4 regions of the Bacillus sp. JJ1521 genome follow, and region 4 is predicted to be linked to each of the others. Evidence: riboswitches for the same ligand, from Rfam matches in the RefSeq annotation. Region 4 holds a riboswitch; each other region holds the start of a gene.
The links. Region 4 has a riboswitch for cyclic di-GMP ahead of V7147_RS06630 (peptide chain release factor 3). Riboswitches for the same ligand answer to the same signal wherever they lie in the genome.

Region 1 (3,174 bases), on a different contig from region 4:
TTTGAATATTAGTTTGAAATTTACAGGACTTGGTATTACCATAAAAAGCGAAGCAGTTAACTTACTTAGGTCCAGTATTATAAAGATTATAATAAACTCAATTAAAATTATCATATGGAGGATTTACAATGGAAATCATTGAGAAATTAATTCAATCAAAGACAGGAGATATAGAAACCTGTGAGGATTCCTATTTTTTTGATCAAAATTTTGTTGCTGTGATAGATGGGGCAACAAGTGTCTCAGGTCGCTATTATGATGGGAAAACACAGGGACAACTAGCTACAGGTACTGTGAAACAAGCGATTGGTACCTTATCAGGTAATGAAGATTTCAGTGAAATCTTGGAGGTTATTAATACGTATTTTGAAACTTTATATCAATACATGGGGATTGCTGAAGAAGTAAAGACCACTTCCTATCTTCGTCCAAGTGCAGCCATGATTCTTTATAGTAGGCAGAGAAGTAAAATATGGATAGTAGGAGATTGCCAGTGCTTCTTTAGTGGAGACATTTACCAAAATATTAAACATATCGATGAAGTTTTAGCAGAAGCAAGGAGTGTTGTGGTTCAGGCTGAAATCATGAAGGGGAAAACAGTGGAAGAGATTTTAGAGGTAGGAGATTTTGGGTTTGACCTCATCAAACCTTTAATTCAAAAACAATATAACTTCCAAAATGCCGATCCGAATCATCCCCTTAGCTATGGAAGTGTAAATGGTAACCCGATCCCTCAAGAATTAATAAAAACTATTAAGGTTCCAGAAAATGTGACAGAACTCTCGTTGGCAACAGATGGTTATCCGAAAATTTGGGGGACTTTGGAAGAAACAGAAGCAGAATTAGCCAGAATAATTAAAGAAGATCCACTATGTATTTATGAAAACATGTCAACAAAGGGTATGGTAAAAGGAAATGTATCATTTGATGATAGAACCTATATAAGAATTAAACTGTAAGGATAAGAGTGCGTATCAGACTTTGTTATTTTTCCTTGCAAAGCTCTGCACCTATTAGTTTGCAAAAAACACCCAATAAAAAGTAGTCTATAACCTATGGACAAGCCTATAATACAAACATTCATAATTAGATCATTGAAAAGAAAGGTTACAACAATTTGTTCAGAAATTATTGTAATCTATTTGGTAATTACTTCACTTCGAATAAAATTTGTTGAAATTTAGCGAATTTTGTCTTATTCTATATAAGTCAAAAGTACTACATATAAAAATACTATACCGAAAAAGGCAAACTTATCGAAAGGTAAGGACGCAAAGCTACGAGCCTAAAGTTCTGATAACTATGATAGCCGAGTTGCCAAAAAATTTGTGAATAAATATATCGGTTATAGAAATAACCATTATTCAAATTTATCCACCATCTTTTTTGGTGGATTTTTTTATTAAAAACAAAAGAGTTTCTATAAATGGCTATTAAAAGAATCTTTATTAATACGAAAGAAGGTTGAAATAAGGTGAAGACTATCAGTAAAGAACAAGTTTGTTTTAAGTGTTAAGAACTAAAATCCGTTAATGACTTTTATGATAAAGGAAATCGCTTTATGAATTGTTCGGAATGTCGTAGGGCTAGATACAATAGAAAAAAGTCGCTTTAAATATTATTAAATAAAGTGAAACAAACAAGACAGTATGTTTAAGAATGATCAAAAACTCATATCCAACTGTAAATATAAATTAGTATGGTAGTTAGTTTAACAGATATTGGCTGCTCTAGCCTTGATTTTTATATAATAAGGAGATGTTTATCTTGACTGTGTTATTTGGAACTGTTGAATATTTCGAAAAAGAAATAGTGAACCAAATGTCTACTCAAAAATTGCAAAATTTGTCTGTTATTAAAAGTTTAGAATTTGCCTATTTATCGGTAAAAAGTGAAATTACGAATGTTTTTATATGCAGTGATATATTTCGGAAGGATTTATTGGTGAATATTGAAAAAGCATATGAAAAGGTTAGAGGTTCTATGGTTGGTGTTGATTAAAGGTTTTAGTTGAGCTTTTTGAAGGTGAATTAAAACCAAAATTGTATGTGTCTACAGGTGAAGAAGTAACCCCAAATATGGGAACTGCATAAGTCTAGGTACCCGTCTCCTTGAAGAGAGGGTTATTTTATTATTTGAGGTATTCTCTTAACTCTTTGGGATTCAATCCGATATTATAAGTAATGTAATATTAGAGAATATCGTAAAAGATGAAGTAGTTCCTGTTGTAAATGGATATCTGGATGAAGGAACTAGTATATACTGTGGTGATGTATTGAATAGGAATGATCAACATTGTTAAATGGACGAATGGTATTAACAGAGAGGAACTTATCCTTTTTGTTTATATAATATAAAAAAGTAACACTTTGAGGCATGAAAGGAGAAATACACATGAATAAGACAGAATTGATCAGTATTGTAGCAGAGAAAAGTGAGCTAACTAAAAAAGATTCAGCAAAAGCTGTAGATGCGGTTTTTGAATCAATCTCTAATACATTATCAAACGGTGATAACGTTGCTTTATTAGGTTTCGGCACGTTTGAAGTCCGCGAACGTTCAGCACGTAAAGGGCGTAACCCTCAAACTGGAGAAGAAATACACATTGCAGCAAGCAAAGTACCTGCATTTAAAAGTGGGAAAGCACTTAAGGACGCGGTGAAATGACTCTTTGAGCTCTAAATACAGAAGGGATTTAAGTAGTTTTCAAACTACAGTAAAATCCTTAAGTTCAAAAAACCCCTCAAAATATGTGAGGGGTTTTGTCTTTTTTGTTTTCAATTATTTATAATTCTTGCTACATATGTACTGATTTGAAATTTAGATTAAATGCACAATTAGTGTAACACCAGTTTAGAGAAGATATCGTACTAAAGGGGCGGGTTAGTTTAACAAGATAAATTGAAACTTAAAGGGCTTTCAATCTTAATTATTAAATTAAAGGGACTAATTAGGGAGGAATCTTATGATTTTCGTTATATTAGTGTTATACGGAATTATAGCTGGGTTTTTCATTTCAAAAAGAAAAATGAAAATGTCTCAAGCTGTAATACTAATGATAGCTTTCGCAATTCTTTCGAGTGTTGCTTTGGGTCAAAACTATACATTGAGTTTAATTCCTGAAGCTAATGATGGTATAGGGATTTCTAATTTTTTAGCTACATTTTTATTGCC
Region 2 (3,174 bases), on a different contig from region 4:
TCCTCCTCACAATTTATTTTATTGTAAATTCAAAGTAGAATAAGCCTTCCAAAGTAGAATTCAACTGGTACAAAAGTATACCTTTTATTACAGAAAGTAGAATGATAGGGTGCTAAAAAGTGACCAAGATACTAGTAAAAAGTAGATTGCAAAAGTAGACGAATGATATGGAAATTGCACACTTGAGAGTGACGAAAGGAAGAGTAGAACCTTCTATACTAGGATTATAACGAAGGCTAACAAAGCCGGAAAAATAAAGGGAGGAATTTAAAATGAAAATGAAAAAAGGATTATTAATGGTAGTGTTCCTACTAGCCATCTCGAGTGTGATGGCGGCAATGTCTTACAACAAGGCAACTGTAACAAATGCTGCAGAATTGAAAATTGTTAATACGGATACTGCACTAGTAACACTCCAAAAAGACGCACCTTGGTCATGGGAAAATAAAACTGGGGCAAAAGATGACACAACTGTCATGAAGGATGGCGAACTTTTCTTTCAATTTGGTAAAGGAATTAATGGTGGAACTGGCGAAGCACAATTCCACGGTCTTCAGCCTAATAGTGAATACCAATGGAACCATGTATTTACAATTAGAAACAAATCCGCTGAAACAGTGAATGTAACAGTTCGCGCTACAGGCGACCTAGCACAATATGTTACATTTGGTACATCACACAACCCAAGAGCAGCATCTCCTGAGCCTACTTGGGGGAAACAAGGCAAATCTCTAGTATTTGAAAATGTAGGCCCAGAAGTTCGTTCTGGTTTACAGAATGTTAGAAGTGTCGCAGTGAAAATCAATATCCCTAGCGGCGCTAAAGTTTCACAAGAAGAAGTACTTGGATCTATCATTGTAGAAACTGAAGCAAAATAAGTAGATAGGATAAAGGAAGAATAAATGGTCCGCCATTATTCTTCCTTTTTTTTACTTTTAATATTTCTTTCGAGAAAAGGTTACAAATATTTACAAAAATAGAAACAAACGAATGCCATAATATAACAAAATTTTCAGAAAACAATAGTTATAATAGACTATGTAAAATGGATTATGTAATGGAAACTGTGAAATACGTCCTGTATCTGGGCACCTTGGGCGTATGGAGTTATTGGTGCAACCGGCCTGATTAAATTTGGACAAGTTGTTCAATTTAATTAGGCCATTTTTATTAAGTCGGGAGGGAGAATATTTGAAGCTAATCTTTTCTTTTTTGATAGTATTTTTGTCGATATCATTACTTCTAATTCAAACGAATAGTTTTTCAAGATCTGAAATCTCGAATGAGGCAATATTATCAATTGCCACTGAAGAAAATGCGCCTATTTCTGTAACTTATGGAAAAGATAATAGATTTACAGTCATAAATAGGACAGAAAGTTCCATAAAAATAGTGAGTATTGAATTACTAGATAATCCAGACCAAGCGATAATTGAAGCAGCTGAAATTGATTCTTATCAAATACGACCAGGAGGAGTTAAAGAGTTTGTTATACCTGGTAATCTAGAGGATCGAATTGGAGGAACGATAAAGCTAAACATCCACTGGGATGGTGGAAGAGCTGAAATTAAATCAACAATACCCGAACGAATTGGTGAAACATGAGAGAGGTGTTAAAAATGATAGAAGGTTTTTCAATTAAGCTAAAGAGATATAAAAACAAACTATCCATGGTTATCATAATTTTGCTGGTCGTATCTGTCGTATTTACAATCTATTCTTTTTTGCAGCCGGCAACAACTACTGTCCAGATTAATGACAATCTTGCACAAATTGAGACAGGTTTTGACTATAAGGCTGAGATTACACCAAACATCCTTTATCCAAACGGCGGGACAGTTGATGTGGGAGAAACATTCTTTAAAAAGATTACGGCAGCAATTCCCTTTCATTTAAAATCAACAATATATTCCGAAGGACAAGTTACTGCAATGGGAACACATGAAGTTCAATTGCTGATTAATGCAGGTGATATTTGGGAGAGGAAATTCCCATTAGAACAAAAACAAGCATTTGAAGAGAGAGGTACAGATATATTAGTAGTTGATCATACATATAAGATTGATCTTGAACAGGTTAAAGCATTTATAAAGCAAGTAGAAGAAGAAACAGGAATTGTACCAGGTCAGTATACACTTGAAGTATTGCCTAATATTCAGGGGACGATTAATGGTGTCGAAATCGAGGAGGATTTTCAGTTGCAGGATAGGCTAGTATTTCAATATTCATATGAAGAAATCCAGCTGGCTAGTGAAAAAAACTTTACATCAATGCTTACAGTGACTTCCTCAGAGGTAGCTCCTAATTTTATAAAAATATTTGGCAAAGCTTTCACTTTAAGTTTTGTACGTATAAGTAGCACCTTATTTTCAATTCTCTTATTATTAGTATTGGTTTATAGTAGGAAAAATTTAAAAGCAAACTCTATCTTAAATGAAACGTCTGAACTGGACATAATCAATAAACGATATGCAAATAGAATTATTCCAGTTTTACAAAAAATAAATCTAACCCAAAAATCAATTTTCGTGTTGGATTCTTTCAAGTCAATAATAAAAATTTCCGATGAAAAGGAGCTCCCTATTTTTTCAAATAGAGATGAAAAAGGAGATATTTCTTTATATTTTATTGTTGATGGGGATTATTTATATACCTATGAAACCGATAAGGTCAATAGAGTTTCGGATACTGAAAAAATAGCAGGTAGTGATAAAAAGTATGCTAGTGGTTAATATATTCTATCAATTCTTAAAAAAGGGTCCTACCAGCATAGTGAATCTTGTATTTGTTTTTCGATTTATTTCGCTTTCCCTGACATCTATCTTATATTTACTAGGGCCACAATCACCCTTTTACTTTAAAGTTGGTGTGGTTTTGTCTCTATGTGTTGCTGCTTGGATAATAACAGATATACAAAGGAAGTATTTTGAAAATAATACAATACTGAAGTGGACAGTGCTAGCTGAACTCCTTGGATTAACTTTATTGCTATTTCCCACGGGAGGTATTTCAAGTCCCTTTATATGGTATGCTCTTAACCCAGTATTAGTAGCTGCAAGCTTTCATACAACATATTTTTGCTGGGGAGCCTTAACCTTCTACCTAGGAAGCACAACATTAATTACCTATCAACTTTTTCAAATTGATATTGTTTTGCTATTGCAGGAAAAATCT
Region 3 (3,174 bases), on a different contig from region 4:
AAGGTCAGTTTCACAAATGAATTTTTAGTTTTTCCTAGTGTTGCTGTCTTTTTTCAGCTAAGCTTTCCCAAAAATGCAGCATATAAAAGGCGAGTGTTCCACTACATGCTATGGGTTGGCATCATTCTCTTCATTATGCTTTTATTGGGGACATTTACAAATACGATGACCGTAAACAAAGAAAGTATGTTAAGAAGCTTCTTTAATTTTATCATTGAATTATGGCTATGCCGCCAATATGTGTTATGGATAACCGAACAGCCTCTTCCTAGTGGGGTTAGAAGCTCATGAAGATGGAGCATATGATTTTATACATGATTTATGGATGTACTTTCATTTCATTAGCCTATATTCCAAAGAGTAAATGGAGAGAAGCAAGCATCGCCTTTTTGTTTCAACAGACTGTTACGTGGTCTCTTGGGTTAATACCTGTCGAATTCCATTTGCTTGAATACCCTGCTAGGGAACTCTCCAGCGTCAATGGCACTAGCTTATTATTTGAATTCTTAGTTTATCCGATTATCGGTAGTTTCTTTTGTATCTATTATCCACGAACAAATAAGAGGTGGAAGAAGTTTTTATATATAAGCGGCTTCTGTTCGGTACTAACCATATTGGAAGTCATCATTGAAAAATACACGGATCTTATTCATTATATCCATTGGGACTGGTATGTTAGCTGGCTATCTATGTACGCTACCTTATATTTATTATGGGTATTTTATAGCTGGTATTTTAAAATAGAAAAGAACCACACATAGTAGGAAAATTCTAAAAGTGTGGTCACGAATTAGTCACCTTTGAAAATTTGATAGTTGTTTTTTCCACGTTGTTTCGCCTGATACATCGCCATGTCGGCAAATTTTATTAATTCAATAGCATCTTTACCGTGCTGAGGATATAGGGCAATTCCTATACTAGGTGTGACCACTACATTTTTCCCCAGAATCACAATTGATTGAAATTGTTCGATAATCCGATTTGCCACCATCACACACTCATTCTCATTTGCGTCAGGCAATAAGACCATAAACTCATCACCCGCTAGCCTTGCTACTGTATCTTTTTGTGCAACGCTTTTTATTAGGTAATCCCCCGCTTGTCTAAGGAGCATGTCGCCTCCTTCATGCCCAAGTAAATCATTTACTTGCTTAAATCCGTCCAAATCAATAAACATCATACCAAACGTACCCTTGTTTTTTTCTGCCGTGGACATAAGATCATCCAGTTTATCCATGAATGCTCGGCGATTCGGCAAACCAGTTAACGCATCCTGATACGCCATTTGCTTGATTGTTTCAAATTCCTGATGTTGCACGGTGATATCCCGAGCGATCAATTCCCGAGCAGGATGTCCCTTAAAATCAACAACAGTAGATAAAGTCTCTAAGTCCAAGGTTGTTCCATCAATTCTTTTGATTTTAATATGATATTTAAGATGGCTGTTAGGATTTTTATTTAATTGTTCCCGATATTTGTTAATACTGTCCTCCGAATCGGGATGAACAAAGTCTTTTAGGTCACGGTTCAATAATTCAGATGAACGATTTGAACCCAATAACTTAACGCCGGAATCATTAATATAGAGGATTTTCCCTTTCCTATGGACAATAATCGCTTCAGGCGAAAATTGAACCAAGCGTTGATATTGCTCCTCTTGCTCATGCAATTGGCGAAGAATTTTCTTACCAGTATACAACGCCCAAAACAACAAGGCGATTTCGATTAGAGGACTCATAAGGTCGATAATGACTTCATAGTAACCCTTATCTTTAAAATGAAGAAATGTAATCACCTTATCATCTAGAAAATCCGTGATAGATAAAAATAAGATAAGAATAGATATGACAATAATCCGTTTACCGTATAACTCCAATACAGTCTCCTTTCGGCAATCCAGCCGTCTTAGCAGAAACCCCACCTTAGACCTGTGATTTTGCGCCCTCACCTTTTAGCAAGTTTGCCCTTATCGTTTTAAGCAGAACAAACTATTAGTAGTATGCAATGATTTGAAGGACGAGTAAATGAGTAATTATTGTTAATTGGCGTGAAAATAGAGTCAGCGCATGAATTTGTCCATGCGCCTCTCATAGATCGATACGTGCTGATCATTTATAAGCGTTGTTTGAATGGGGGCTTACATTTCTTCAGTAGTAGTTTATCTAAATTGTGGGGGGAGATTATTGGTTATATAGGAAAAAATGCCACCTTGAAAAAGATGGCATTTAAAGGGCAAAACTTATAACTCAAAAATGAAATTTCAATTTCTTTTATCAAAGAAACTACCATCCAAATTATAGGATTCATATGGGTTGCGGTATTTTTTTTGAGGTTCTTTTGATTTATTTAAAGTCAAAATATCTTGCTTAATTTCTGTAAAAAGGACTGTAAGCTTTTGTTTAATCACTTTGTCCATTTCGACAATTTTTTCTCCAATTCGTTTATCCTCTAAATTACTCGGCTGAACTATTTTAGTTAATGCCAAATCTCGTTTTTCTAAAAGTTCCATTATTTTTTCTATATACTCTTCCCTTTTTTCCTGATCAGGTTGTTGCTCCAAATGTAAAAGGAGTTTTTCGGTCAGAATATATAACTGGTTAATAGCCATTAAGCCATTCCACCCGTTTTAAATTGTTTAGCTCTATTTATACGAATAACCTCTTTCCAGGTATCACGAAATTCGATAACTAGATCCTCAGCTTCTTCTAATAGTTTTATATCATTATTGATATTAGCTTCAATTAATTTTCTATTAATAAAATCATATAAACGACGCATTTCCTTTGAGATTTCATAATCCATGTTTAAAGTAACCATTAGTTCACTAATAATGTTTTGGGCCTTACTTATATTAGTATGCTTACCCTCAATATTCTTTTCTTGTATTGATTTTTTAGCTAATGAAATAAACTTGAGGCATCCATTATATAGCATAAGTGTTAATTCACCAGGGGTTGCAGTAAAAACAGAATTATCCTGATACGTTTGATATGGATTGTGTACAGACATAAATCATTCTCCTTTCAATAATGCTAATTACTCCTTAGAAACCCATCATTCCCATAATGCTACTAGATTGCTCATTAAACTTTGCAAGAGCCTGTTCCATCGCAGTGAATTGTTTCCAATATCGATTTTCAATCATTGCTAATTTATTTTCCCAGACCTTCATAC
Region 4 (3,174 bases):
TAAAAGGATCGGCCAGATGGTTACGAACCAGTGCCTGCATGACAACCCCTGTTATTGCTAGTGAAGCCCCGACAATCATTCCTAATAAAACCCTCGGCAAACGTAGACCCCAGACGATGTTATGCTCAACCAGTGTCCAACTAGTTTCAATATTTAGAAATGGAAGTTTTGCTAAAAGAATGTTAAAAACTATTAGCGGATGAACTGAGACTGGACCAATTCCGATTGCAAAAAGGATAGAAAGAATGCCTAGAATAAACATCAACAATGTTATAACCTTCATATTTAGTTCATCCCGATTGAAGATTTTTCGAAACGAATTTCTTTTCATAGCCAACCCTTTCTTTATAAATATGAACGCCCAGAAAAGGATCTGAGCGTTTTACATGTCGTGTGTTTACACACCTTTATAATCATTACTTTCGTATAAATCAATAAGCTCGATGTCTTTGTTTTTATCTTGAAAATAGCGATACGTAAAGTCATTTTCAAATAAAACGACATAGCGTTCATTACGGTCACGAACTAGTAAACTTCTTGAATCAAATAGACGTAAATCTACATCCTTATTTCCAATCCATCTTGGAATTCGGTTTCCAAGTGTTGTGAATTCAACTGAAACATTGTATTCTGCCTCTAGTCGATGTTCAAATACTTCATATTGAAGCTGACCAACCGCACCAAGAATGAACTCGTCATTTGATTCCTGTCTGAATAATTGAATCGCGCCTTCTTGAACGAGTTGTTCAATTCCTTTTCTAAATTGCTTCGCCTTCATAACGTTCTTTACGCGAACCTTACGATACATTTCAGGTGGGAAGACAGGTAGCTCCTGATAATGCATATCCTCTTTACTAACCGTTAATGTATCGCCGATTTGATAGACATTCGGGTCATAAATACCAATTATATCTCCAGGATAAGCTTCATCAACTGTTTCACGGCTTGCCGCCATAAATTGTTGGGTCTGATTCAATTTAATTGATTTACCTGTACGAGTGATGTTGACTCCCATACCGCGCTCAAACTTTCCTGAGCAGATCCGTAGGAACGCAATTCGGTCACGATGCTTCGTATTCATGTTTGCTTGGATTTTAAAAATATAACCTGAGAATGTTTCGTCCTCTGGTGGAACTAGGCCAAGATTGGTTTTACGTGGCTTCGGTTCTGAAGCAAATTGTAAAAATGTATTAAAAAATGTTTCCACACCAAAGTTTGCGAGTGCACTACCAAAAAATACAGGGGTAAGCTCCCCATTAACTACACGGTCCACATCAAAGTCGTTTCCAGCTTCGTCTAATAAGAGTAATTCGTCTTGTGTACTTTCATAAACCGGTGTGTCTGTAATTGCTGGATGCTTTCCTTCCTCAAGTTCCTGTAATGGAATGATTTTTTCATCTTCATTCCCAGTGAAATGAACAAATTGATTATTGTAACGATCAACAATCCCTAAAAATCGTTTTCCCATCCCGACAGGCCAGTTCATAGGATAGGACTCAATTCCAAGAACTTCCTCAAGTTCTGCCATAAGATCAAGTGGATCCTTACCTTCACGGTCAAGCTTATTGATAAATGTAAAAATCGGAATTCCTCTCATGCGACAAACTTTAAATAACTTAATCGTTTGTGGCTCCACGCCCTTTGTAGAGTCAATGATCATCACGACACTGTCTACAGCAGTTAATGTTCGATAGGTATCCTCACTGAAATCTTCGTGCCCTGGTGTATCCAAAATATTGACGTAGAAGTTTTCATATGGAAAACTCATAACACTTGATGTTACTGAAATTCCGCGTTGCTTTTCGATTTCCATCCAGTCTGATGCAGCAAATTTCCCTGATTTTTTTCCTTTTACCGTCCCCGTTTCACGAATGACGTTTCCAAAAAACAAAAGTTTTTCTGTCATTGTGGTTTTCCCGGCGTCCGGGTGAGAGATGATGGCAAATGTTCTTCGTTTTTGAACTTCATCTATATAACTCATGCAAATTTCCCTTCCGTTATCACAAATTCTATCTAAAAAAATATATCATATTCAAAAAAGAACCACAACGTGAATTGATTCCAATTTTACTAGAGGAAAGGCTTAAAAATAGGAAAATATGTGATACAAATCACATCCTGCAATTTGAGTTCCCACTATACTAAAGATAGAAATAGAAAAAATACTCAATGAGGTGAAAGTACATGTTTGTAGCATATTTTTTACTTGTAAGTATTATTCTCATTTGCGTCGGTTTTACAGTCCAAATTATAAACGGTATTAAAGAATAGATAGCAAATCACTCGATCAATAATCTAGATAAAGAAAATGGGAGAGGCTAGTTTTTCGACTAGACTCTCCCATTTTTTCGTCATCAAATAAAGGTACCCTTCCATTCTATAGCAACCCGGCCGCCATAGAGAATTCTCCTTAGGCCCGTGGCTTTGCGTCATCGTTTTTCAACAATTTTGCCTTTTGTATAGTTTGGTCGTCTATCTATGTTGTCTATCTAATGGCTTTACTCATGCGCTGATATTTACGCTGAATACTAATTGGGCTACGGTTTAACCTTTTTCCAATATCAGAAAATGGTGTCCCCGTTGCGACAAGCTCGATCATAGAATGAATTTCAACCGTTGTCCATGAGCGGTAATTGACCCTCTTTTGCTTAGAACGTTCACCTTCAACCCAGCCAGGTTCAGGGACGATTGCATTTTTTTCAATTTTCGAGAAGTCAACTCGATCCTTATTGTTCTTTGCCCAAAACCAAAAATCTTCAGGTTTAATAAAGTAAAACTTTCGTGTATTTCGTGTTGCCTTCTTTGTGTACTTTAGTCCATGGTTGTCAATCCAGAGTTTTACAGACTTTGGATCAATTTTTAATAGAGTTGCCAATTCATGCATCGTTAACTGACCGGTGAAGGATTTCGTGTTCGAAAGCCCTAATCTCTTAATTTTTATCTCAACCGCCGTTTCTGTCCTATGTAGGTGAGCCGCAATCGTAGAGATCTTCATTCGACCTACATTGTCCTTCAAAAACTCTATTTCCTCATACGTCCATGTTCTTTTCTTCAAATCAAAAATCCCCTTTTCATTCTTAATAGCACTAAGAATGAAGGGCCTTTCGATGACATACTACTATCATATCATACTATTGAACTAAAAAAATACTAGTAATTTTATTTTCACTAGAG

Region 1: another riboswitch for cyclic di-GMP. It lies ahead of V7147_RS10415 (hypothetical protein); the one in region 4 lies ahead of V7147_RS06630 (peptide chain release factor 3).
Region 2: another riboswitch for cyclic di-GMP. It lies ahead of V7147_RS17970 (hypothetical protein); the one in region 4 lies ahead of V7147_RS06630 (peptide chain release factor 3).
Region 3: another riboswitch for cyclic di-GMP. It lies ahead of V7147_RS02410 (sensor domain-containing diguanylate cyclase); the one in region 4 lies ahead of V7147_RS06630 (peptide chain release factor 3).

Annotation. Positions count from the first base shown of each region.
Region 1 is NZ_JBALOX010000067.1:37,855-41,028, forward strand. Features, by position in the region: gene V7147_RS10410 (hypothetical protein) at 129-959, shown strand; cyclic di-GMP riboswitch class I at 1,237-1,322, shown strand; gene V7147_RS10415 (hypothetical protein) at 1,768-2,001, shown strand; gene V7147_RS10420 (HU family DNA-binding protein) at 2,395-2,667, shown strand; gene V7147_RS10425 (hypothetical protein) at 2,966-3,174, shown strand, end outside.
Region 2 is NZ_JBALOX010000140.1:2,597-5,770, forward strand. Features, by position in the region: gene V7147_RS17965 (hypothetical protein) at 273-878, shown strand; cyclic di-GMP riboswitch class II at 1,053-1,134, shown strand; gene V7147_RS17970 (hypothetical protein) at 1,192-1,605, shown strand; gene V7147_RS17975 (DUF5305 family protein) at 1,620-2,732, shown strand; gene V7147_RS17980 (sensor histidine kinase) at 2,875-3,174, shown strand, end outside.
Region 3 is NZ_JBALOX010000011.1:105,243-108,416, forward strand. Features, by position in the region: gene V7147_RS02400 (CBO0543 family protein) at 1-291, shown strand, start outside; gene V7147_RS02405 (CBO0543 family protein) at 288-761, shown strand; gene V7147_RS02410 (sensor domain-containing diguanylate cyclase) at 791-1,876, opposite strand; cyclic di-GMP riboswitch class I at 1,888-1,975, opposite strand; gene V7147_RS02415 (hypothetical protein) at 2,261-2,608, opposite strand; gene fliS (flagellar export chaperone FliS) at 2,608-3,009, opposite strand; gene fliD (flagellar filament capping protein FliD) at 3,044-3,174, opposite strand, start outside.
Region 4 is NZ_JBALOX010000037.1:9,839-13,012, forward strand. Features, by position in the region: gene V7147_RS06625 (FecCD family ABC transporter permease) at 1-283, opposite strand, end outside; gene V7147_RS06630 (peptide chain release factor 3) at 398-1,981, opposite strand; cyclic di-GMP riboswitch class I at 2,379-2,463, opposite strand; gene V7147_RS06635 (DNA-binding protein) at 2,486-3,055, opposite strand.